Rhodopirellula bahusiensis: one gene and its partner. The protein of the gene in region 1 interacts with the protein of each later gene in a pairwise test. Links are inferred from orthologs where the notes say so. Each region holds a gene or a part of one and is shown in the gene's direction. Other genes may lie near its edges.

Region 1 (11,815 bases):
CTCGAGTTCTTTGTCCAACCGTTCTTCGATCTCGATGCAGCGTGGTGCCGAGATGTCTTCTAAGTTGATTCCGCCAAACGTCGGAGCCAACTGGCGAACGGTTTCAATGATCGCTTCGGTGTCTTGGGTGTCCAAGCAAATTGGAAAGGCGTCGACGTTCGCGAATTCTTTGAACAGCATCGCTTTACCTTCCATCACCGGCATGGCGGCGCGAGGCCCGATGTTCCCCAATCCCAAAACAGCGGAACCATCGCTGACCACAGCGACAGTATTTTGCCGAATGGTCAAAGCGAACGACGAATCGGGATCTTCCGCGATCGCATTGCATACCCGAGCAACGCCGGGTGTGTAGGCCATCGACAAATCGTCCCGCGTTTTGATCGGCATCTTTGGCAGCACTTCGATCTTGCCGCCCAAGTGCATCAGGAAGACACGGTCGGAGGTGTGCACCACCTCGACCTCTTCCACCGTGCGAAGGTGCTCAACGATCCGCTTGCCGTGGTCGACATCGCGAGCGTTGACCGTGAAGTCACGCGAGATTTTGCCACCGCGAATGTTGACGATGTCGACTGCGCCGATCGCCCCGTCCGCTTCGCCGATCGCGGTGGTGATCTTGCCCATCGCCCCGGGCGAATCGGAATAACGCAAACGGATCGTGATGGCGTACGACGGGCTGTGCTGGTTCATCTTGGCGAGTCACCCTTCAAGGCTGGGGTGTCGGCGGTCGGGTCAACGAGCCGACCTTGTACCACGTCGCCGCAATCACGTCATTGCCAGAGAATCTCTGCCACGTCCCTGCGCCCGGCTCAAGTTTCGTAGCTGATCTTGCCGTGGCGTTGCGAGCGGCTGATTTTGTCCAAGCTATAGAGTCCCGCGAGAACGAACTCGACGCACGAAGCTCGCATCGCTTCGTTTTCGCTCGCGTTGACCTCAAACGCCCGGTCCCATGCCGGCGGAACATGCTGCAAACGCTCCGCGTACTCACTGCTCGGCAACATCGTTCCAACTTCCACTCGGACGCCGCCACGGAAGATCTCCGCGATTTCGGCCAGCCCGTGTTCTTCGATGTATTCGCCGAACACAGTTTGAATGGCTTCCGCGATCACCGAGTCGATCACTTGCTTTTCAGACATCTGATGCGTGCCCATCAAATCCAATTCCAACTTGCCAAGCGAACTGGCATACAGATGCCCGAGGTCGCTGATCCGAGGAACGGCGGGACTCTCGCCGTGCACGATGCCGCGTTGCCGAGCCGATGCGACGATTGTCCGGAAATTCGCCAGCGAAAAACGTGCTGACACGCCGGACGCCTGATCGATGTACTTGCTCTGGCGAGCTTGGTGGGTGATCTCCTCGATGATCTGATACATGAACAAAGGCACATGCACCGGGTAAGGACCGCCCAAATCGTCGCCAACTTCTTGCTGCAGGATTTCGATTCCCTGCGTCCGTTCGGATGGGTAGTGAGTTTGCACGATCGTCCCGATCCGATCCTTCAGCTGCGGAATGACTTTACCGGACCGGTTGTACGTCGACGGGTTGGCCGAGAACAAAATCATCACGTCGAGCTCAAACCGAATTGGATAGCCGCGAATTTGCACGTCGCGTTCTTCCAAGATATTGAACAAACCGACTTGGACCAAATCATCCAACTCGGGCAATTCATTCATCGCGAAAATGCCGCGGTGCATTCGCGGAATCAAGCCAAACGAGAGTGCTTCCTCGGCACTCATGCTGACTCCGCCGGTCAGTTTCGCCGGATCGATTTCGCCAATGATGTCGGCGAATTTGGTGCCTGGCGACAACCGTTCCGCATACCGTTCACTGCGATGCCACCACCCGATTTGGATGTCTTCAGGCGAATGCTCGGCGACCAAACGCTTGCCCAATGACGAAATCGGGTTCAGCGGATCCTCGTGAACGGGAAGGTCGGGATGATCGATGTAGGGAATCCACGGGTCGAGAAATTGGACCAACTGCCGCATGATTCGGCTTTTCGCTTGGCCTTTTTCGCCCATGAACAACATGTCGTGACCGGCCAACAAAGCCAGACTGATTTCCGGAATGACCGTGTCTTCGTATCCCACGATGCCCGGAAACAACTCTTCGCGGTCGGCCAGCATCCGCGAAAAGTTGTCGCGGATTTCTTGTTTGACCGTTTTGGACTTCCATCCGCTCTCGATCAATTGCTGTAAATTGCGGGCTTCGGGGGCATCCATCGTCGTTTTCGCGGGACTTGGCACAGGGCTGGTCACGTGTGGGCTCAGGGTAAAGAGGCGTCGGTGCAAGGAAGCATCTCGCTGCGATGAATCCTATCTGATTCAATCGTATGCAACCGGGGAGGCCCATGGTTCAGACATCTCCACCGAATCGGTGAGTCTTTCCGAATTGACGCAATCCAACCGGGAAGAGACCGCGGTGTGGCAAAAGGCCATGGAAACCGGGACTTTTGGGTCCAGGACGCGTTGACGGAACCCACGTCAGGTGCTTATCTTTCGCGGTTTGAAATTCGTCCACTCCACCCATTCGAAGATCGCCCGTTCGCGGGCTTGTCTGCCATGGCCGTCCCAAAACGCAAGCACTCCAACAGCCGTACCGGCAAACGCCGCGCCCACGATCACTTGAAAAAACGTCAAGTGACGTACTGCCCGCAGTGCAGCACCGCTGTTCCAACGCACGTCGTGTGCCCCAAATGTGGTTATTACCAAGGTCGAACTGTCGTTGAAACGACCGACCAGTAATCTCAACCGCCACAGAATTCTGAACTGAGTACGACCTGCCGTGAGTCTTGACGCAGCGAAACCAGCGATCCTGTTTCCCGGCCAAGGTGCTCAGACGCCCGGCATGGGAACATGGTTGTGCGCGGAATATTCCATCGCCAACGAATTGTTCGGTGAAGCCGCCGACGTCCTGGGATACGACCTGAAATCCCTTTGTGCGGATGGGCCTGCTGAAAAGCTGAACGAGACCGTTCATAGCCAACCGGCATTGTTCGTCGTCGGAATCGCGGCTGCTCGAGTCCATGACGACTTGAATCCAGAGCTGGCGAAGAAGATTGTCGCCGCCGCGGGACTCAGCTTGGGCGAGTACACCGCTGTTTGCTACGCCGGTGGAGTCTCCTTCGCCGATGGTCTGAAGCTGGTTCAAAAGCGAGGCGAGGCCATGCAGGCTTGTGCTGACGCGACCGAATCTGGCATGGCCAGCGTGCTGGGTCTGGATCTTGAGAAACTGACCGCAGTTTGCGAAGAGTGCCGAAGCGGCGACGAAATCCTGCAACCGGCCAATCTTCTCTGCCCTGGCAATATCGCCGTCTCCGGACATCGATCAGCCTTGGAACGACTCGAACCAGTCGCTTCCGCCGCGGGTGCGATGAAGGTCGTGCCACTCAGCGTCGCCGGAGCTTTTCACACTCCCATCATGGATGGCGCAGTGGAACAACTCACACGGGCTCTAGAAGAGGTCGAGTTGTCGGACACGCGAATTCCGGTGTACAGCAACGTCGACGCGAAACCACACACTTCCGCCGACGAAATTCGTCAGTTGCTGGCACGCCAAGTCGTCAATCCAGTTCGCTGGGACGACTCCATCAACGCGATGCTCGGTGACGGAATCGATGGTTTCCTGGAAGCAGGAACCGGTCGCGTTTTGCGAGGCACGATCAAACGGATCGCTCGCAAAACACCCACGGACGGTTTCGGCGACCAACCCTGATTCACCGAAGTCCACACCAAGCAGCTACGAAGCGGAATTCAAATTCGACGGCCTTGGAAGGGCGTCGTACAACCGCCGATGAACGCATCTGAACGTCCTCGCTCGGAAACGGGCCAGTAAAACATTCGCGTTCTTGCCCCACTTTCTCCCCAAACTCCCAACCCCACAGACTTGCCCCCATGGATCTCTCCCTGTCGGTTGATTTGAAAGATCAGGTTGCCATCGTCACCGGTGCCAGCCAAGGTCTCGGTCGCGCGGTCGCCGTCGCACTGGGACAAAATGGAGCCCATGTGGTCTGCGTCGCTCGCAATGCAGACAAGCTGGCCGCCACCGTCGCTGAAATCGAAGCCGCCGGCGGAAAAGGCGAAGCCTTGCCTTGCGACGTCACCGATCGCAAGGCTGCGGCGGAAGCCATCGAAGGCACTCACAAGAAACACGGTCGCCTCGACATCCTGGTCAACAACGCCGGGATCACACGCGACAAACTGATGCGTGGCATGTCCGACGAAGAATGGGATTCCGTCATCGCGACGAACCTGACCAGCTGCTTCGTTTGCTGCCGGTCGGCTGCCGGCGTGATGCGTCGCAGCAAGTACGGGCGAATCATCAACATGGCCAGCATTTCAGGTTTGATCGGCAACCCCGGCCAAGCCAACTACTCGGCCAGTAAAGCGGGCATGATCGGAATGACGCGAACGATGAGCAAGGAGCTTGTCTCTCGCGGTGTGACCGTCAACGCGGTCGCTCCCGGCTTCATCGCCAGCGAAATGACCGCTGAACTTGGTGAAGTCGTCATGGAAGAAGTCAAAAAACGAATCCCGGCCAAACGCGTTGGCAAGCCCGAGGACGTCGCAGCGGCGGTCTTGTTCTTGGCCAGCCGTGATGCCAGCTACATTTCAGGGCAAACCATCGTCGTTGACGGTGGAATGGTCGGCTAACGGCATATTGACGCGTTTTAGCTGCGTCCCCTATGTTCTGCCCCGAGCGGCTATGGAGTGCCGCCTCGGTTGTGCCCTGCCCCACAGATCTGCACTTTCCCTTTTCGAACCAACTGACATTTTAATCGGAGTTACGCCCATGGCGTCTATCGAAGAACGCGTGGTCGACATTGTTTCTGAACAGCTCGGCGTTGACAAAGACAAAATCACCCGCGAAACATCGTTCGTCAACGACCTCGGTGCCGACTCGCTCGATACCGTCGAATTGGTGATGGAGCTCGAAGAAGAGTTCGACATCAGCATTCCTGATGACTCCGCCGAAAAGATCCAAAAGGTCGGCGAAGCGATCGATTTCATCGAAAAGGAAAAAGGCGAAGACGCCTAGTTCTTGATGAGAATGCACGCAGACGATTTCCCTCGTCTACTGATGCATCATAAATTGCACGGAACGCCTCGCGGGATCTTGCTTCAAGATCTGTGAGGGGTTTCGAATCCATGGCGGCGAAGCCGGACGCGGTTTTTGCCCATTGTGAAAATCCAGCTGTGTGAGCTCCAGCCATTCGCGCTGGAGCCCAGGTCTTTGGCAAGATCGACGGGAACCTCCGATGCCCTCGCATTCCCGCGTGGCGCGACTGGACGCAGAATCTGCGTCGCCCGGCAATCTTTCGCCAATCGCAATCATCCGCAACGCAGACTGCATCGCCGCCATTTCGCCCTGTCATTTCGTTACAATGGCAAGGTGCTGGCGGCGTTTTTTGTTATGTTGCCTCTCGCGTGTGCCGCGGTCCCTTCTCTTAACACTCACCCACGTTAATTCGTCACCACGCTCATGACGGACGCTTCCTCAACACCTTCTTACGATCCTTCCATGTCACGACGCGTCGTGATCACCGGTTTGGGTACCGTCACACCCTTGGGATGCGACGTCGAGACTCTTTGGTCCGCCTTGTTGGCAGGCAAATCGGGAATCCATGAGTTGTCCATCATGGACACCTCGAAATACAAGGTTCACTTTGGGGGCGACATCCCTGAGTTCAACGTCGCGGACCATGTGGAACCCAAAGAGGCCAAGCGACTGGATCGATTCACTCAATTCGCCGTTCACGCCGGCGCGCAAGCCGTCCTGGATTCAGGTATCGACTGGGACAAAACCGATCGCAATCGCTGCGGCGTGATCTTGGGGTCGGGAATCGGCGGCCTGAACGAGATCGAAGAACAGATCGAGCGAATGCTCAACAAAGGGCCGGACCGTGTCAGTCCGTTCACCGTCCCGAAGATGATGGTCAACGCCGCCGGCGGTAACATTTCCATCCGGTACGGACTCAAAGGCCCCAACTACGCCGTCGCAACGGCTTGTGCCAGTGCCACCAACGCCATGGGCGACGCCCTGCGAAGCATTCGCGGCGGCGAAACCGATGTTGTGATCACGGGCGGCACCGAGGCCGCGATCACTCGAATGGGTCTGGCCGCGTTCCAAAACATGAAGGCTCTATCGACTCGCAACGATGATCCGCAACGTGCCAGCCGTCCGTTTGACTCCGACCGAGACGGATTTGTTCTCGCCGAAGGTGCCGGACTGCTCGTCTTCGAGGAACTCGAACACGCACAAGCCCGCGGCGCGAAGATCTATGCGGAAGTCCTGGGCTATGGAACAACCAGCGACGCGGGTCATATCACCGCTCCGGATCCAGAAGGATTGGGCGCCGGCGCTGCGATGCGAGCCGCGATTCAGGACAGTGGCCGCGCGGCGACTGAAATCGATTACATTAATGCACATGGGACCAGCACACCTTTGGGTGACAAAGCTGAAACTCGCGCGATCAAGTCAGTCTTGGGCGACCACGCCCAGAATGTTGCGATCAGCAGCACCAAGAGTGCCTTGGGGCACTCCCTGGGTGCGAGCGGCGGGATTGAAGCTGTGATTCTGTGTCAAACAATCCAAAACAATGTGATTGCTCCTACTATTAATCTCGACACTCCAGATCCAAATTGCGATCTCGACTATGTTCCCAACCAACCGCGGGAACAAAAGGTCGATGTGGCAATGAGCAATAGCTTCGGGTTTGGGGGTCATAACGCGTGCGTTCTCTTTGGACGATTCTCTCATGACGGCTCTTGATAATCCGAACTCCGATTTGTTCGACCCCAATGCATCGCCTCAGGAGGACGCTGGTCCCGAACCAGTGGTCTACATGGTCGATGACCAACAAGCCGAACTGGACTTGTTGCAACGCTGGTGCTCGCAAGAAGGCTTGAAGACGGAAACGTTTAATCAGGCAGAAGACTTGCTCAAACTTTTGCATGCTGATTCGCATGGCTGCGTCGTCGCTGACTTGCGGATGCCACGACTGAGCGGCCTGGAACTGCAAGCCGAGATGTCTCGCCGCGAGTTGACCATCCCGGTCATCTTGGTCACCGGCCACGGCGACGCGGAAAATTGCCGAGCTGCTTTCCAGCAAGGCGTCTTCGACTTCATCGAAAAGGGTTTCCGCCACGAAGAAATCCTGCACGCGATCAACAGCGCGATCCGCAAACACCGTCGTGATCGCTTTCGTTATCAAGTCCGCAAAGAGGCCCTCGACTTGCTGCGAAAGATCTCGCCTCGTGAAACAGAAGTCATGCTGTTGCTCGCCGGAGGTTCGCCTCTCAAAGGCATCGCACAGGAACTCAGCATCAGCGTTCAGACCGCTTCCAAGCACCGCGGCAGTATTTTCACCAAGCTCGGCATCGATAACGAAGTCGACTTGTACAAGATGCTCCTGGCTGCCGAAGTCAACCTGGACGCCGGACCAGCCGCATTGGTCCCGCCAGCTTCCTGATCGACTCGATCACTTGCCCAGCGGCTTGGCTTCGCCCGTCGCTGGCAAGATTCGCATGGTGCCGCGAATTCCTGGTCTCGCCTTTTCATCTGGATTGCGAAAGCTGGCCCACACCCGAATCTGTGAATTCACCGGGTGAACTTCTTGCGACACAAACGTCACCTCGCCTTGCAACTTGGTGACGGTCTCTTTGCCATCGAGTGACTCAGTCCACTCAAATTCAGCCGGACGGCTTTTGAGCTCCGGCCCATACTGGCGGCCGTCAACAAACCCGCTGACTCGGATTGGGTCCAATGAGACCAATCGCAGCAACGGCGTTCCGGCGTCCACCCATTCACCGGCCGACACCATTGTCTCGGCCACGCTTCCGACGATGGGTGATCCAATGCGATGGTCACGAAGCTTGAGCTCCGCCATTTTGAGCAGCGAACGCTTTTCGCTTGCTCGAGCCTCCGCGACCTCCAATTCCTTTCGGGCTTGTTCGATCGATAGCCCGGCCTGATCGATGACCAGCTGCAACCGATCAATCTCGGTGGCCGTCACACTGTTCTTGTAACGTTTGTTCGCGTCGATGCTCTGCTCCAACTCTCGCATCCGAACCTCGCGAGTCCGTTCGGCATATCGCTGATCAACGTCGCTGGCGGCACTCAGTTCCGCAGCTTTCGCGGCAGCTTCGGCGGCGGCCAACTCGGCTCGTGCGCGGCGATCGTCCAACTGAACGAGCAAATCGTTCTCCGAGACCCGTTGCCCTTCCGCGACCGCCAACGTAGTCACTCGCCCGGCGATGGGAGCGGCCAGTGCCAGGTCGGTGGCCAACATCGCTTGAGCTCCTTCGATCACGATTGCCGCGGACTTTGCATCGTCGGCCAGCAACGGTGAGACACCACCGATCGTTGCGGAAGCAAACAGCACTGCGATCAAGCAACGGATCGCTAGCGACCTTGTGCGTAGGCCGGGCAAACCCGCGAATTTTGATTGGAAGCCAGAAGAAAACACCGGGCGACTCTCCGACAATTTGTTTTGAGTGGATCAAACCAGATTGCCAGTCTAATTCAATTCTGGGTGCCTGCGGCCGAAGTTCAGACTGGCTCTCACCCAAGGGCGATTCAATCGAAGGGCTGCGGAAGATTGGCCGCCGTGCTCGCACCAGTTTCCACAACGCAACCGGGCTCAACGGCCGGCGGCGAACTCATGCAGTTTGAAGTGATTTGCCCTGCTTCTTGATCCGTGACGAACGCCCATTCGAGTCGGGATTTGTTACGATGCTCGCCATCGCTGAGTCGTTCCGCCGAACCCATTTGGTGTGATCGACGAAGGCACTGATTCCGTTTCGTTCTTCTTGAAAACCGCTTCCTGGAAACCCTCGTGCAACAAGTCAAACTTTTCAAAGGCGTGGATTCCGAATTGCCTGAACTCGAACGGCAAATCAATCGCTGGATTCGCAAGAGCGGTGCTCGGGTGCTGTCCATCAACGGGAACCTGGCACCCGCACCGGCCGCAGGCACCGGCCCGATGAACTCGTTCGCGGCCGGTGACGTGTTGATCATCGTGCACGTCGAGATCGACGCACCCGCGAGCTGATCAGGGTTCCAAACCGAAGTCGCGAATCGTCGTCAGCGTTTTCAGCTCGAGACCTTTCTTGGCGAATGCTTCCGCACCGCCGGCCAATCGATCGATGATCGCGAGCACGTAAAGGACTTCCAGTCCGAATGCTTCGACCGCCTCAACGGCTTTCAAAGCACTGCCGCCGCTTGTAATCACGTCTTCCACGATCACCACTTTCTGCCCGGGAGTCACGGGGCCTTCGACTTGTTGTCCCATTCCGTGGCCCTTGGGTTCCTTGCGAACCATGAACCCTTTCAGGTCCACGTCGTCACCACCGGCGAGGGTCACGATCGAGGCGGCGATCGGATCGGCACCGATGGCCATTCCGCCGACCGCGGCGGGCATCACGCCGGATTCCTTCGCGTTGTCGAGCACGACGTCCAACATCGCTCGTCCGATCAAACAAGCTCCCTTGGGGTGCAACGTCACGCGGCGGCAGTCCAGGTAATAGTTCGCCTTTTTCCCGCTTGCCAGCGTGAACTCACCACGCTGCAAAGCTTCGGTTTCCATCAAGGCGATCAACGGGGCGAGGTCACGATTGGCCGAGTCAGACGACATCCAAGAATTCTCCAACGGGAAAGTGAGCGGTTCAATCGGAACGAATACCACAATCGCTGCGATTCAGACACCCGCCGCAACCGATCTCAGCCGCTCAACCACACGTTGGATCGGATTGCGATGCCAACCGGGGCCTTGCGTGTGACCAACACCAGCTAGAATACCCACTTCACTCAACCCGCATATTCTCTCGTCAGCGTGCTCCATGCCATCCTCTGTTCTTCACGGCTCCTTTCGTCTCGTGGTTGCGATCGCCTTGGTCGGTGCATCGACTTGCGTGAACCAGGCTCGCGTGATCGCAGATGAAACAACTCAGTGGTTGCAGCTGATCGAGCAGTCGAAGTCCGAACTCGACGCGAACCGATTGCCGTCGGCCGAGGAAACCGAAGCGGATGTGGTGGCGTCGATGGATGCCGCGGAAGCGTTCTTTCAACGCGTGACCGATCCATCCAATCACGACGCTTGGATGAAGTTCTTGGATTTCGGTCCCCTGCGATCCGCGATCGAAAACAACGAATCGGTTGCCAAGCGAGGCAACGCCGCCGTCGAACTTTCCCAGCGACTCAGCGGCCCCGAAGAAGGTCTCGAGCTTTCTCGTTTGATTGCCTTGCGAGATTCGGTGGATCGATACCTGGCTGCCCTACGTTATGGCGATCCCAAACGCGGCCTCGCCGTGATCGACCGACAACTGACAACTCTGAGCGAAATTCTTTCGCCCAACGAAGACACTGAGGAAGCGGACGGATCGGCGCCGAGATCGCTCGCTGATCTGTCCGGCGAAGAGGTCGCACGAATCGAATCCATCGTCGACGCACTCGCCGCGGCCAATCAAGCCAGCGGTTTAGTTTCCCGAATCACCGGCCGCTATTCATCGCCCAACCTGCGTGCGTTTGTGGACGGCCGCGTGATTTCCGACGCCATCACCCGTCCGGTCAACAATCCCGAGCGAGTCAATGATTGCTTGCTCGGCACACGCATCATCGGCGACGCGAGAGTTGTTGGAAATGTCACCGGTTCACTGTTGCCATCCGAAGGCAACGTTCGATTGTTGATTCGTCTTGATGGACAGTTTTCAACGTCAACGAAAGGCTACAACGGGCCGGTCACTCTGCGATCATCCGGCTTCGGTCAGGTCTACGCGGCTCGCCAATTGGTCATCACTGAAAAGCGAATTTTCGCGGGCGAGCCAATCGCAACCGCCAGCCTTTCGACGCAGATCAATCAAATCAATCATCCGCTCAAACTCGTTCGCAAAATCGCTTCCAAGAAAGCGGCCGAGATGAAACCGCAGGCCGAAGCGATCTCTCGCAAGAAACTACAAGATCGAGTGCTGGAAGGCTTTCGCGAACAAACCGACGAAGCATCCACTCGCACCTTTCCCGACCTCGATGCCAAGATGAGCCCCTGGCTGCGTCGCTTGGATCTGCCCGCTCCTGTTCGCACGATCGGTTCCACCACCGATGCCGTGCATGTGCGAGCGACCATGCGTCGTCCGTTTGGCTTGTCCGCTCCCGGCGAAGCCCCTTCGCTATCAACGGTTCGCACCGCGTCGTCGCCGGGAACTTACCCGGGCGGATACAGCGCCGCGGTTCAGGTGCACGAGAGCATCCTCAACAACACGGTGATGAAGTTGTTGGCCGGCGACACCTTCACGCCTGAAAAGCTGCGTGACCTGACCAGTTCGTTTGGAATCCCGTCAGACAAGAACGACACCACCGACGAAGCATCCGCTACCAACGAAGAGCAACCCGAGAGCTTTGAAGTCGACTTCTCCGGATTTCGTCCGGTCTACTTCGAGGCTCGCGATCAAACGCTTCGCATTGGCTTGCGTGGCGACCGTTTCGCTCAAGGTGACCGAGAGCTGGACCGTCGACTGGAAGTTTCCGCGGCGTATCGTCCCGCGATCACCGAAGACGGCCGAATGATGCTGGTTCGCGACGAAGAGATCGACCTGAAGTTTCCTGGCGGTCGGCGATTGACGATGACCCAAACCGCGATCAAGGCCAACATCGAGGAAGGATTCGACAAGCTGTTCCCAATGACGCTGCTGCATCGCGAATGGACGCTGCCTTCGACGCTGCAACTCCCCACCCTCGCGGGACGCTCCGCCAAGGTCATCGGCATCGACGCCCAAGACGGCTGGCTCACCATCGTCGTCCGCTAGCCATCACCGGCACGCTGGTC
Region 2 (11,689 bases), on another replicon or contig:
CCATCGAGGCCAGGGAAGCTCCGCTGGGCAAACGATCCCCGACCGATGTTTCGGGAAGTTGTCCCGGCGGCAACAACGCACCCTGCCCCGCCCCAAGCACGCTTCGCGAATCTGGTGTTTCGTCGGCACCGGTCGCGGGTGAATTGATCGAAGACCTGTTCGCGGGACCTTGCGCAAATGGCTGCGGCGAGTCTGTTTCGGCCGCGCCGATGGCGTCTTCGATGTTTGCACTCGATCGCGGCGCAATAGACTCAGTGGCCTCCGGTGAGACCGAATTGTCGATCGCGAGACTGATGTCCCTGCGCGATGGGAGCGATAGCAACTCCACGGCGAGCGCACTGAAGAGCAAGATGCCGGCGGCGATCATCCAGGGCAAATGGCGACGCAATCGCCGCATGGATTCGCGGTGATCATCGTCTTCCACGGTCGGAACGGTGACGCCACGACTGCGTGGCAAGTTCTCTCGCGTTGCAAGTTCTCGCAGGTCGGCGATCAGCGTTTCGCTGCGTTGATAGCGTTCCTCCGGAAGCTTCGCGAGCATCTTGTTCAGAATCGCCGTCATCTCCGGCGGAACGTCTTCGCGGTGTTCGCGGATGTCCGGGATCGCTGCGTTGCCGTGGCTGAGCAGTTTCTGCAGCATCGTCCCACCGGGGAACGGTGGCGAACCGGTCAGCATGTAAAACAGCGTGCAACCGAGCGAGTACAAGTCGCTTCGTATATCAGCGAGTCGTGGGTCGCGAGCTTGTTCAGGTGAGATGTAATCAAACGTTCCCAGCGTGACGCCGCTGGCCGTCATGTCTTCGCTGGTGTCGAAGTTATCCGACCGAGCCAACCCCATGTCGACGAGTTTGACCTCGCCTTCGGTCGTCACGATCACGTTGGACGGTTTGATGTCTCGGTGAACGATGCCACGACGCGAAGCGTGGCCGATTGCTTCGGCGACTTGCGTGGTGAAGAACAACGCATCGTCCAGCGACAATGGACCGTCGTTGGCAACCATGTCGCGAACGTTGGCACCGTCGATGTATTCAAAGACGATGTAGTGCCACGGGCCGTCGTTGCCAACATCGAACACGCGAGCGATCAGTGGATGATCCAGCTTCGCTGCACTTTGGGCTTCGTTGCGGAACCGTCGTTGCAAGTCGGGGTCGTCGGCCGCGAACGGAATGACCTTCACCGCCACCGTTCGACCAAGTTGTTCGTCGCGAGCACGGAAGACGGCGCCCATTCCGCCGCCACCGATTTGATCGAGCAGCAAGAAGTGATTGAGCCGCTGACCGCCCAGGTCTCGCGTGATGGACGCTGGCGTGTTGTGTCGGTGCGATGCGTGGGACGAGTCTCGAAGGCGGAACGAGTCGCCGGCCATTCGATGGGATCGTGTGGCGGAAATATGCGAGCGGCTCGAACCGGCCCGGATCACAGTCTCGGCACCCTCGATCACATCGTCCGGGGGACGAGGCGGCTGGGAATCAGATCTTCGTGACCCGCCGGAGCTTCTTTGGTCGTCGTCGGATGATTCATCCGATGGCTCAACAATCGGTTCCACCAACGACGGGTCCGATGAATCTTGCGGCGAGTCGCCCTTCTCTGCTGAGCCCGGTGCTGGTTTTGAGCCCGGTGCTGGTTTTGAGCCCGGTGCTGGTTTTGAGCCCGGTGCTGGTTTCGGTCGGTGCACCGTCGATCCCTCCGGCAAAACCGCTGAACGGTCCGGATACGAGGAATCGGAAGATGAGAGCGACCGGGAATCCATGCGACGCAGCGGCGGAAAAGACAAGAGAAAAGAGGCAATCCGTTCCCTTTCAGGATAGTTCTTTCCCCCGGTTCGGGCAAACAATCTCGGCGCTCAGATACCGGTTTCACCGCAGAAAAAACGTAGCTTCGCCGCTCCGAGGCCGACTTGCTGGGCCATTTCCGAGAGTGTCGTCAACGCGTCTTGCCCGACCGATCCGAGGTCCTCGGTCCAGTCGTTGACGTACAGCTCGACGTGCTGCATCAGCACCGAATCGTCCATTTCTTGAGCGTATCGACGCATCGCGGGCAGGGCCGAGTTGGGCGTTTGGCGAGCTGATTTCAGCGATCTGCCAATCACATCACAAGCCGCTGCCATGGTGGCGGGAGCGTGCCGATCACGCATCACCAACCCGCCCAAGGGCAAAGGCCGTTTCGTCGCGTTTTCCCACAAATTTCCAAGATCCGCGGCCAAATGGAGGTCCGATTCGGCGTAGGTGAACCGCCCTTCGTGAATGCAAACGCCAAAATCGGCTTCACCCCGCTGCAGCGCCGGCATGATCTCCGAAAACACAACCTGACGCACCGAAGTCGAGTCTGGGTAAAACAGTCGAAACAGCAAGTGAGCGGTCGTGTGCTCGCCCGGGCAGAGCGTGATTTGGTCGGGATTCTGTGGTTTTTCGCCTTCTCGAGCCGCCAAAAGCAACGGGCCAACGCCGAACCCAAGCGCCGACCCAACGGGCAGCACCCGCGTCTGATCGGCCATCAACAGCGCCGCGTGGAAGCTCGTCTTCGCCAGGTCAAATTCGCCAGCCAGCAGCCGTTGATTCAGCTCGTCGATGTCCAGCAACTCGATCCGCCATGTGAATCCGCCGGTATCCAGCGTCGATTCGCCGGGCTGCATCGCCGCGTCCAGCAACCGCGAAAATGCGAAGGTGTCATTGGGGCACGTGGAGATTCCCAGATGCAGTTCGGGACCTTCGCCGATCCGAAGTTCGTGGGGGACAGACTCGATTGGATTCACAGACTTATTGGATTCGCTGATTGGAATTCACCGGTTCGACACTGACTCGGAACTGGGCTGGCTCAGCCCTGCGACATGCCCAGTACATCGAACATGCTGTACAGGCCGGGACCCTTGTCTTGTTGGATCAACCACTTGGCTGCTGCCAGGGCACCGGACGCGTAGCAGTCGCGGTTACTGGCGGCGACGTTGAGTTCGATTTTCTCGCCCAACATGCCAAACACGATCGTGTGCTCACCCGGATTGTCGCCCACGCGAATCGCGTGGTAGCCAATTTCTTCGCGAGTTCGAGCGCCCGTGTGTCCTTCTCGACCGTGAACATGCGAGGTGGATTCACCCAACTGTCCAGCAATCAGTTCACCAAACTTCAACGCGGTGCCGCTGGGAGCGTCTGCCTTGAACCGGTGATGTCGTTCCAAAATCTCAACGTCCAAACCGCCGGATACGTCTTTGAGTGCCGCGGTGATCTGCTCCGCGATTTTCATCGACAAGTTGACCGCCAACGACATGCTCGGAGCCCAAACAACTGGGATCGACTTCGCAGCTTCGGACAAACCTTGCTTCTGTTCTTCCGTCAAACCAGTTGTCGCAACGACCAGTGGCGAGCCGGCTTCGACGCAGTGTTGCACGCATCCGTCGATGGCTTCGGGAAGCGAGAAATCAATGACGGCTCGCTTGATGGATTTTTCGTCCAGTGCTGGCCAATGCGAAGAAATTTCAACGCCAGAGGGGGCTTCACCGGCCACGGCACCCGAGTCTTTTCCGAGTTCGGGGGACTCGGCGTGATCGATGGCACCGACCAATTGGAAGCTGGGATCCGCCAAACCGAGAGCCACGACGCGGCGTCCCATGCGACCGGCTGCACCATGAACTGTGAGGGAAATCGGGCCTGTTGAATCTGCCACCGAATTGAACCGTCTGCGAGAGGAAATGAACTGCGATCACGCCGCCAATGCCTCAATCTAACGCTCGCACAAACGAACCAACAGGTCGGACGATCGCACGCCAGCGACCTCGCTTTTCGTGGCGACATTCATCTTTGAATGGAGCCTTGCGACTCTTGCACATTGCCACGCCCTGCCCCGGACCCAACATGAGTTATCCGGATAGGAAGCTCGATTGGGAATGTTGATGTCCGCCACCGAAGGCCAAGCCGAGACCGCTGCAGGAGGCCACTCCGCCAATCGGACAACGTGCGTTCTAACTCACTCCGGGTTGCAGCTGGCAGTGAGCCTGTTGGTTCTGCTGGCGGCGGTCTCATGGATGCAAACGACATCAACGCGATCCCAGTCTGAAGCGAGTGGGCGATCGCCGGATGCTTTTCCGCAATTGAGCATCGCGTTGAACTCGTCCGACGCTCGTGAATTGTCATTGTTGCCTGGAATCGGTCCCAAACTGGCCGATCGGGTTGTCCGGCACCGCGATTCTCACGGTCCGTTTGGATCCGTCGAGGATTTGTTGGCGGTTCACGGCGTCGGCCCGAAACTATTGCAGTCCCTGCGGCCTTGGGTGCACGTCAACCGGCGGCGGGTAACGGATCGGTTTGACGATTTCGGGGGCGGTGGCCATGATGAACGTCTCGCGAGAGTCGTCTCCGGCCGACTTTCTGACTGACCGCGTCCGTACGTCGACGTCGGCAAACGATTTCCAACCACGAGATTCAACGAGCATTCCAATGGCTCTGGCTGAAGACAAAGTCCGCGAAGCCCTCAAAGAGGTCATCGATCCCGAGTTGTACGTCAATATCGTCGACCTGGGATTGGTGTACGTCGTTCAAGTCGGCGAGGAAAAAGAAGACGGCCGCTACGACGTCAACGTCGAAATGACGATGACCAGCCCCATGTGCCCAGCCGGTCCACAGCTGGTCGCTGGAACCAAAAACGCTGCGGAATCGCTCGAAGAAGTTGACACTTGCGACGTGAAGGTCGTCATGGAACCGGCTTGGACTCCGGATTGTATGACCGACGAAGCTCGCGATCACCTCGGCATCTTTTAGTCGCGGTGACGGATTCGAAGACATCGCATAAGTATGGATTCCGCGTGGCCTACCAGGAAACTGACGGCCAGCGTCGAGTCCATCATGCCAACTACCTGAACTACTTCGAGCGTGGTCGGGTCGAGATGCTGCGCGATCTCGGTTTCAACTACAAAACAATCGAAGACGAAGGGCGGATGCTGGTCGTCGCCGAGATGAACGTGAAGTATTTCGCTCCTGCCGAATTCGATGACTGGCTGGAGCTGACGACCACGGTCGTGGAAATACGCAAGGTTCGAATGCGACACCTCTATCAAATTCACCGCGACGATCAATTGATCGTCGAAGCGGACTCGGTGATCGCCTGTGTCGATCGAACTGGCAAATTGGCTCGGTTGCCAAACCTGGAAGCTCGCTGACGGAGGTTTCCGTATGCGAGTCTTTGTTGGCGAATTTCTGTGTGGCGGCGGCATGCTGTCCACACCCCAAAACCAGATCCCGTCTTCGCTTTTGAGTGAAGGCCGAGCGATGTGGCAAGCCTTGGTCACCGATTTCGCGGACTGGGCGGAGGTGGTCACGCCGATCGATCCTCGGTTCGGTTTGCCAGGCATCGATTTGGTGGCCGACGTGCCGGATGCCGTTCGATGCGTCGCTCTCGAACTAGCGGAAACCGTTTGTGAACAATGGTTGAGGCTCGCAAAAAAATGCGACGTCGCAATTCTGGTTGCACCCGAAACGGATGGTGAACTTGCGAGACTCGTTGCCGCCTTCCGCGACGCAGATATCGATGTGTTGGCGGTTGATGAGCCGACGATGCAGATGGCCAGCGACAAATGGTTGACTGCGAAATGGTTGACGGAACACGCCATCCCCACACCGCTGACTTGGTCAAACAAGGATTCAAGCACGGACGAGCTCAAGCGTCAGTCGAGCAGGCTCGGTTCCGTTGGATTGACGGCGAATCGTTGGGTTCGAAAGCCGAGAGACGGATGTGGTTCCGAAGCCATTCGTGTTTTTGATGATTGGGAGCTTGCATGTTCCGCACTCCAAGACAACGAAGTTGCGCAAGCATGGATCGAAGGCCGGCCCGCATCAATCTTGGTTGTCGGCGAAGCGAAGAACGCGATCGCGGAACCAGTCATCTGTCCGGCGGTGTGGCAGCATTGTCAGCGGCGCAACGACGACACGGCGGCTGATAATCAATCCGCTGGTCGGTCGACTCACTACACTGGCGGTAGCGGACCGATCGATATCGAATTGCAATCGCGAGGATTCAAGCTCGCCAAGCAAGTCTTGCAAGCTTTGCCCGCGTCACCACGTGGGTTCTTGGGGATCGACTTCGTCTTAGGTGATCGTCCGGAGGATGACTGCGTGATCGAGATCAATCCGCGGCTGACCACGTCGTACATCGGTGTTCGACATCTGACAGATCAGAACCTGACCTCCATCTGGAACCCGTCGCTGATCACCGAACAGCCGGAAGCCAGCTTTTCGTTTCGAACTGGTTCGAATCAAGTTCGCTGGGCCACGAGTGGGGAAGTCCAAACGGACCGGAAGTCAAGCAGCGATTGCTGATGGATCACATGCGAGAGGCGGCGGCAAAGAAACCGCCGGCGCAACCGCCGCAGATGATGGCGGTCATCGCCGCTTTCCAGTTGTCTCGGAAGTGTCGGATGACAAAGATCGGAACGTACAGAATTGTCAGCGACAGCAACCCTTCGTTGCGGCTGACTTTGAAAGCACGAGCGATCAGGGTCAGCACCGATCCGATGGCGACCATCGCAAACGCGGCGCCACCGAGGTTGCAGAACATTTGCAGCGGTTTGAACTGCAATTGTTCGACTCGGCGGGAAGCGTTCACTGCCAAAACCGCGATCGTGACGGCGCTGCCGAGGATGAAGAGGATCAACGCCAGCATCCACGGCGGCATGCCGGCGCCTTTTTGCATTTTTTCTTGCAACGCCACATCGCGAACCATGTCTTGTTCGGCCTTCATCAGGGCCAGTGTGCCCATGTCGATGTCGACGCCGGCAACTTTGTGGCTTTCGACGCTGGTGCCGGTCTCTTTGTTGTAGCCGCATTTGGTGCAAAGCACCGCGCCGGCTGCCATCTCGGATTTGCAGGCCGGGCAGACCGCGAAAACCTGGCGATCGAAGCCTTCTTCCGCGAATAAATCGTCCAGAGAGTCCGATTGAGACGCCGCGGGTGCGGGGCGAGCTGCGGCCGGACGAGCGGCTGCTGCTTTTGGCTTGGCGGCTCGTGCCGCAGCCGGCTTACCCCCCCCTCCTGCTGCCGGCACGCGAATTGCCTTGCTGCAGCTGGGGCATTTCACCGCTTTTCCGGCAAATTCGTCGCGGACGCTGAGTTGTTTGCCACAGGAGCATTGCAAGCGAATCGGCATCAAGAAATCGTTGGCAAAAGGGAAGGAAGACGTCTGGCGAAACTTGGCGGACCGCTCCGACGGGACGCGGGCCGATTGGTCAGGCGGTTTGGGCGTTAGTATAGATGCAAATGATCCAAACGACGACTCACAATCAAGGCTTTGAGAAGTCGCCTCCGTGCTGGTAATTCTTCGTCGCTTAAGCAAACTTGTGAAGTAATCTTGGCTTCGCGAATTCGTTCGCCTTCCGCCTGAACATCTAACCTGAACACTGCATCGTGAATTCACCCGAACGTGACCTTTCCGAACGTCTCGCGAAGCTCTCTCCAGACCAGAGAGCAGCACTGCGAAAACGCTTGGCCCGTTCGTCGTCGTCGACGCCCTCTCCCGCCGTCAAACCCGCTGTTTCCGGCCAATTGAAATCGTCCGCCGAGGCGATTGCGATCGTGGGAGTGTCGTGTCGGTTTCCGGGGGCGCCGGATTTGGATGCGTATTGGAAGGTGATTTCGGAAGGGATCGATGCAACCGCCGAGATCCCGCCAGAACGCTGGGACGTGGATGAACTCTACGATCCAACCGGTCAAAAAGCCGGACGCATGTCGGTCCGTCGAGCGGGGATGGTCGACAACATCGATCAGTTCGACCCCAAGTTCTTTGGGATCTCGCCTCGCGAAGCGGCGCGGATGGATCCCCAGCAACGATTGCTGTTGGAAGTCAGCTGGGAAGCGTTTGAGGTCGCCGGCATCCCGGTGTCCAGTTTGGCGGGCACTCCCGTTGGTGCTTATGTCGGAATTGGTGGCACCGACTATTCCAAAGTCCCGTCGACCTACGACGGCTACTACCAGTACATCGATGCGCACGTCGGGACAGGCAACGCGCTGTCGATCGCGGCCAATCGGCTGTCCTACATCATGGACCTTCGCGGTCCCAGCATGGCAATCGACACTGCGTGTTCATCATCGACGATGGCCATTCATCTGGCCGTGCAAAGTTTGCGTGCGGGTGAGTGCGATGCGGCGCTCGCCGGTGGCGTGAACGCGATCTTGACCCCTGAAACAACGATCGCGTTTTCCAAAGCACGAATGTTGTCACCGGATGGTCAATGCCGTCCTTTCGATGCTGATGCCAACGGCTACGTTCGCGGCGAAGGCTGCGGCATGCTGTTGTTGAAGCGATTGAGTGATGCGGAACGCGATGGCGATCACATTTGGGGAACCATCCTGGCTAGCGCGACCAACCAAGACGGTCGAACAAGCGGCATCACCGCTCCCAATGGTGTGTCGCAACAAGCCGTCATTCGCACCGCCCTTCGCGAAGCGGGCTTGCCTGCGTCTCGAGTCAACTACATCGAAGCGCATGGAACCGGAACGCCGTTGGGCGACCCGATCGAAGTCGACGCACTGACGCAAGTCTTCTCCGGAAAACCTGGCGTCGACCCGCCGTGCTATGTGACCAGTGTCAAAGCCAACGTGGGCCACATGGAAACGGTCTCGGGCGTGGCTGGCATCATCAAACTGTTGCTGATGATGCGTCACCAAACCATTCCCGGCCAGCTTCATTTGAAAAAGCTCAACCCGCGAATGTCGTTGAAGCGTTCGCGCATCGTGATCCCTGCTCAGTCACCACCTTGGCCGGTCGATGATGAACCGCTTGTTGCCGGAGTCAGTTCGTTCGGGTTCGGTGGTGCGAACACGCACTTGGTGATGCAGCAGTATGTGGCGACGGATACGGTTGAGCCCGCCGGTTCAGCTGATTCAAAATTAAAGGATCGCACCCGGCATGTGTTGAACCTGAGTGGCAAAAGCGAAGCCGCCATCGCCGACGTTGCATCGCGTTTGAAACAGCATCTCGACCGCACGGATGACAACGTCGTGGATGTCGCCCACACGATGAACGTCGGACGTGTTCATCACACCCATCGAACTGCCGTTGTATTCGAGGACGCGGCTCAACTCGGTGAGCAGTTGACTCAGTTGAGCAAAGGCAAGAAAGGTCCCGGCATCCGCAACGGGCAAACCGTGACGAGCCGAGCGACTCGCACCGCGTTTTTGTTCACCGGCCAAGGTGCGCAATCGCCGGGCATGGGAAAAGGTTTGTTCGAAACTCAGCCCGTTTTTCGCGAGGCGATGACGCGGTGCGACGAACTCCTTTCGAAGGTCCTGCCCAAACGCTTGCTAGATGTGCTGTACGGTGACGGACCCGATTCGGAACTGGTCCATCAAACCCGATACACCCAACCCGCACTGTTCGCGATTGAGTATTCACTTGCTCAGCTTTGGTTGTCGTGGGGCTTGAAACCAAACGTTGTTTTGGGACACAGCGTCGGAGAATTTGCCGCGGCTTGCATTGCCGGGGTCGTTTCGTTGGAAGATGCGTTGAACTTGATCGCTCATCGCGGTCGTTTGATGGGCGAGTTGCCCGCCGGCGGTGGCATGACAGCCATGTTTGAATCGACGGATGTCATCGCGAAGCATCTTCGAGAATTTGAAACATCAGGTGGTGGGTCGCTTTCGATCGCCGCGGAGAATGGGCCGCAGAACACCGTCGTTTCCGGCCCGCAATCGGAACTCGATGCTTTCGCAAAGCACTGCGAGGAAGCCGGTGTCGCTTCGAAAGCGTTGCAAGTATCGCACGCGTTTCATTCGCAATTGATGGAGCCGATGCTGGATGAATTCCGTGAGCTTGCAGAGCAATGCGAATTCAAATCACCTCGCATTCCATTGATCAGCAATTTGACTGGTGAGCAGTGGAACAAGGCGTGGGACGCGAATTATTTGTGCGATCACATTCGCAACGCGGTCCGTTTTGAACCCAGCATGCGAACGCTGGCGGAGATGGACATCGATGTCATGTTGGAAGTTGGGCCGTCGCCCATTTTGACTGGCATGGGGAAGCGTTGTTTGCCGGATTCTTCTGCAACCTGGACGACGTCGCTACGGTCGGGCAAGGATGACGAATCAATTTTGTACGAAGCGGTGGGCGACGTTCACGCTCGCGGCGGCAAGATTGATTGGAGGGCGTTTGATCGACCTTGGAAACGACAGCGATTGGTTTTGCCGACCTACCCATTTGATCGCCAACGTTACTGGTTGGATCCAACGGATGAAATCGTCGAGGATCCATCTCGGCGTCGTTCCGGATCCGGCGAATTGTTGCATCCAATGCTGGGGAGGTTGCTGCCCTCGGCACTGCAGAGCCGTTTGTATGAAAACGCGTTGTCGGCCCGTTCGCCAGAGTTCTTGGCCGATCACGCGGTGCAAGGATCGGTCAACTTGCCCGGTGCTGCGTTCATGGAGGTCGCTTTTGCCGCTGCCCGAGATCGCTTCGGTGCTGGCTCGCATGCGGTCACGGATGCGAATATCGAACAGGCTATGTTTGTCAGCGAAGACCGTTGGAAAACTTTCCAGACCATCGTTGATGAGAGCTTGTCTCTCGAAGTGTTCTCGCGTGATCGTTCCGATACAACGGAACCATGGCAGCGGCACATGTCCGCATCGCTGGTGCCCGCGGAACAAGCTGATGAAACATCGAAGGTGGATGCTGTCGGTTCACCAACAAGCATGGCAACGGTTGCTGACCGATTTGTTGGTGGCAAGGATCACGATGAGTTCTATGACTTGATGTCGCATCGGCGACTGGAGTACGGACCGCGATTCCGAATGTTGCACCGCGTCGACTACTCGATTGACGAGGCGTTGGGGCAAGTCCAATGTGACGAAGCCACGCGAGCTGAGTTTGGTGATTACATTTTGCATCCCGTTCTTGGCGATGCGCTGATGCAAACATTCTCGGCTTTGGTTCCGCGACCTGATCACGACACGTTCAGCGAAGCAACCTACATGCCCACGAAAGTTTCGCGAGCAGTGGTGCATCAACAACCCAGCGGAACACTTCGCACCTACGGCAAAAGAACTTCTCCGGGAGATGTCCTCGACCCCGAGTTTGTTGAAGGCGACGTTTGGCTGGTCAATGAACAGAACGAGGTCGTCGCCGAGTGGACTGGCGTTCGCGTGACTCGTGTCGGACGCGTCGGTGGTGCAGCGGAGTCGCTGGATGATTCGCTCTACCAGATTGAATGGCAGGCCACTGAATCGCTCGACGGTGAAGGTGACTTGAGCGGGCAGCAAGTTTGGTTGTTGGGCGAAGGTGGGTCGCTGCAAGAGTCCCTTTCCAAGCAGTTGGCTGGTCTCGGGGCCGAGGTTGTCACCGGCGATCTGACGGGAGACTTCAAGTCGCTCGCCGAACGATCGGAATCGACGTCCGCACTCGCCGCGATCATCACACTCTGGGATTCCATCGGCGATCCAAGTGACCCGGCGGGCGACGCGGAAGTCGCTTGCCAGTCGGCGCTGAAGCAAATTCGATCCGCCATTCAGCACGTCACGGTCGGGAAGCATTTTCGCGGTTGGTGGCATTGCACGAAGGCAGCCCAAACGGTTTCCGAATCGGAGACGAAGATCGATTTGGCTCATGCTCCATTGTGGGGAATGATTCGTGTCGCGATGATGGAGCTCGCGGATCTGAAACCATCGTTGTTGGATTTGGATCCGTCCGCTTCGGAAGAGGGCAATGCGTCGGCGAC

Evidence for each region.
Region 2: the proteins of CEE69_RS00600 (region 1) and CEE69_RS19990 interact in binary tests that used the Escherichia coli proteins (3 or more experiments, as listed by UniProt). The link is inferred for Rhodopirellula bahusiensis from one-to-one orthologs.

Annotation. Positions count from the first base shown.
Region 1 is NZ_NIZW01000001.1:132,165-143,979, forward strand. The notes cover bases 3,590-6,411. They hold CEE69_RS00600 (acyl carrier protein), read left to right. Parts: upstream 3,590-4,788; coding sequence 4,789-5,034; downstream 5,035-6,411. Other genes in these bases: fabD (ACP S-malonyltransferase), read left to right, coding at 3,590-3,711; fabG (3-oxoacyl-[acyl-carrier-protein] reductase), read left to right, coding at 3,891-4,649; fabF (beta-ketoacyl-ACP synthase II), read left to right, coding at 5,479-6,411. Also shown: CEE69_RS00565 (malic enzyme-like NAD(P)-binding protein), read right to left, coding at 1-687; CEE69_RS00570 (magnesium chelatase), read right to left, coding at 807-2,219; rpmF (50S ribosomal protein L32), read left to right, coding at 2,559-2,741; more of fabD, read left to right, coding at 2,782-3,589; more of fabF, read left to right, coding at 6,412-6,768; CEE69_RS00615 (response regulator transcription factor), read left to right, coding at 6,755-7,468; CEE69_RS00620 (efflux RND transporter periplasmic adaptor subunit), read right to left, coding at 7,478-8,380; CEE69_RS00630 (hypothetical protein), read left to right, coding at 8,834-9,049; pyrE (orotate phosphoribosyltransferase), read right to left, coding at 9,050-9,631; CEE69_RS00640 (hypothetical protein), read left to right, coding at 9,837-11,795. UniProt on the Escherichia coli protein: Carrier of the growing fatty acid chain in fatty acid biosynthesis.
Region 2 is NZ_NIZW01000016.1:83,938-95,626, reverse strand. Bases 3,754-6,449 are described here. They hold CEE69_RS19990 (acyl-CoA thioesterase), read left to right. Parts: upstream 3,754-4,753; coding sequence 4,754-5,146; downstream 5,147-6,449. Other genes in these bases: CEE69_RS19980 (hypothetical protein), read right to left, coding at 6,307-6,449; CEE69_RS19985 (ATP-grasp domain-containing protein), read left to right, coding at 5,160-6,302; CEE69_RS19995 (metal-sulfur cluster assembly factor), read left to right, coding at 4,428-4,748; CEE69_RS20000 (ComEA family DNA-binding protein), read left to right, coding at 3,884-4,366. Also shown: CEE69_RS20015 (serine/threonine-protein kinase), read right to left, coding at 1-1,366; CEE69_RS33270 (hypothetical protein), read left to right, coding at 1,380-1,808; CEE69_RS20010 (1,4-dihydroxy-6-naphthoate synthase), read right to left, coding at 1,844-2,752; dapB (4-hydroxy-tetrahydrodipicolinate reductase), read right to left, coding at 2,815-3,657; more of CEE69_RS19980, read right to left, coding at 6,450-7,128; CEE69_RS19975 (type I polyketide synthase), read left to right, coding at 7,386-11,689.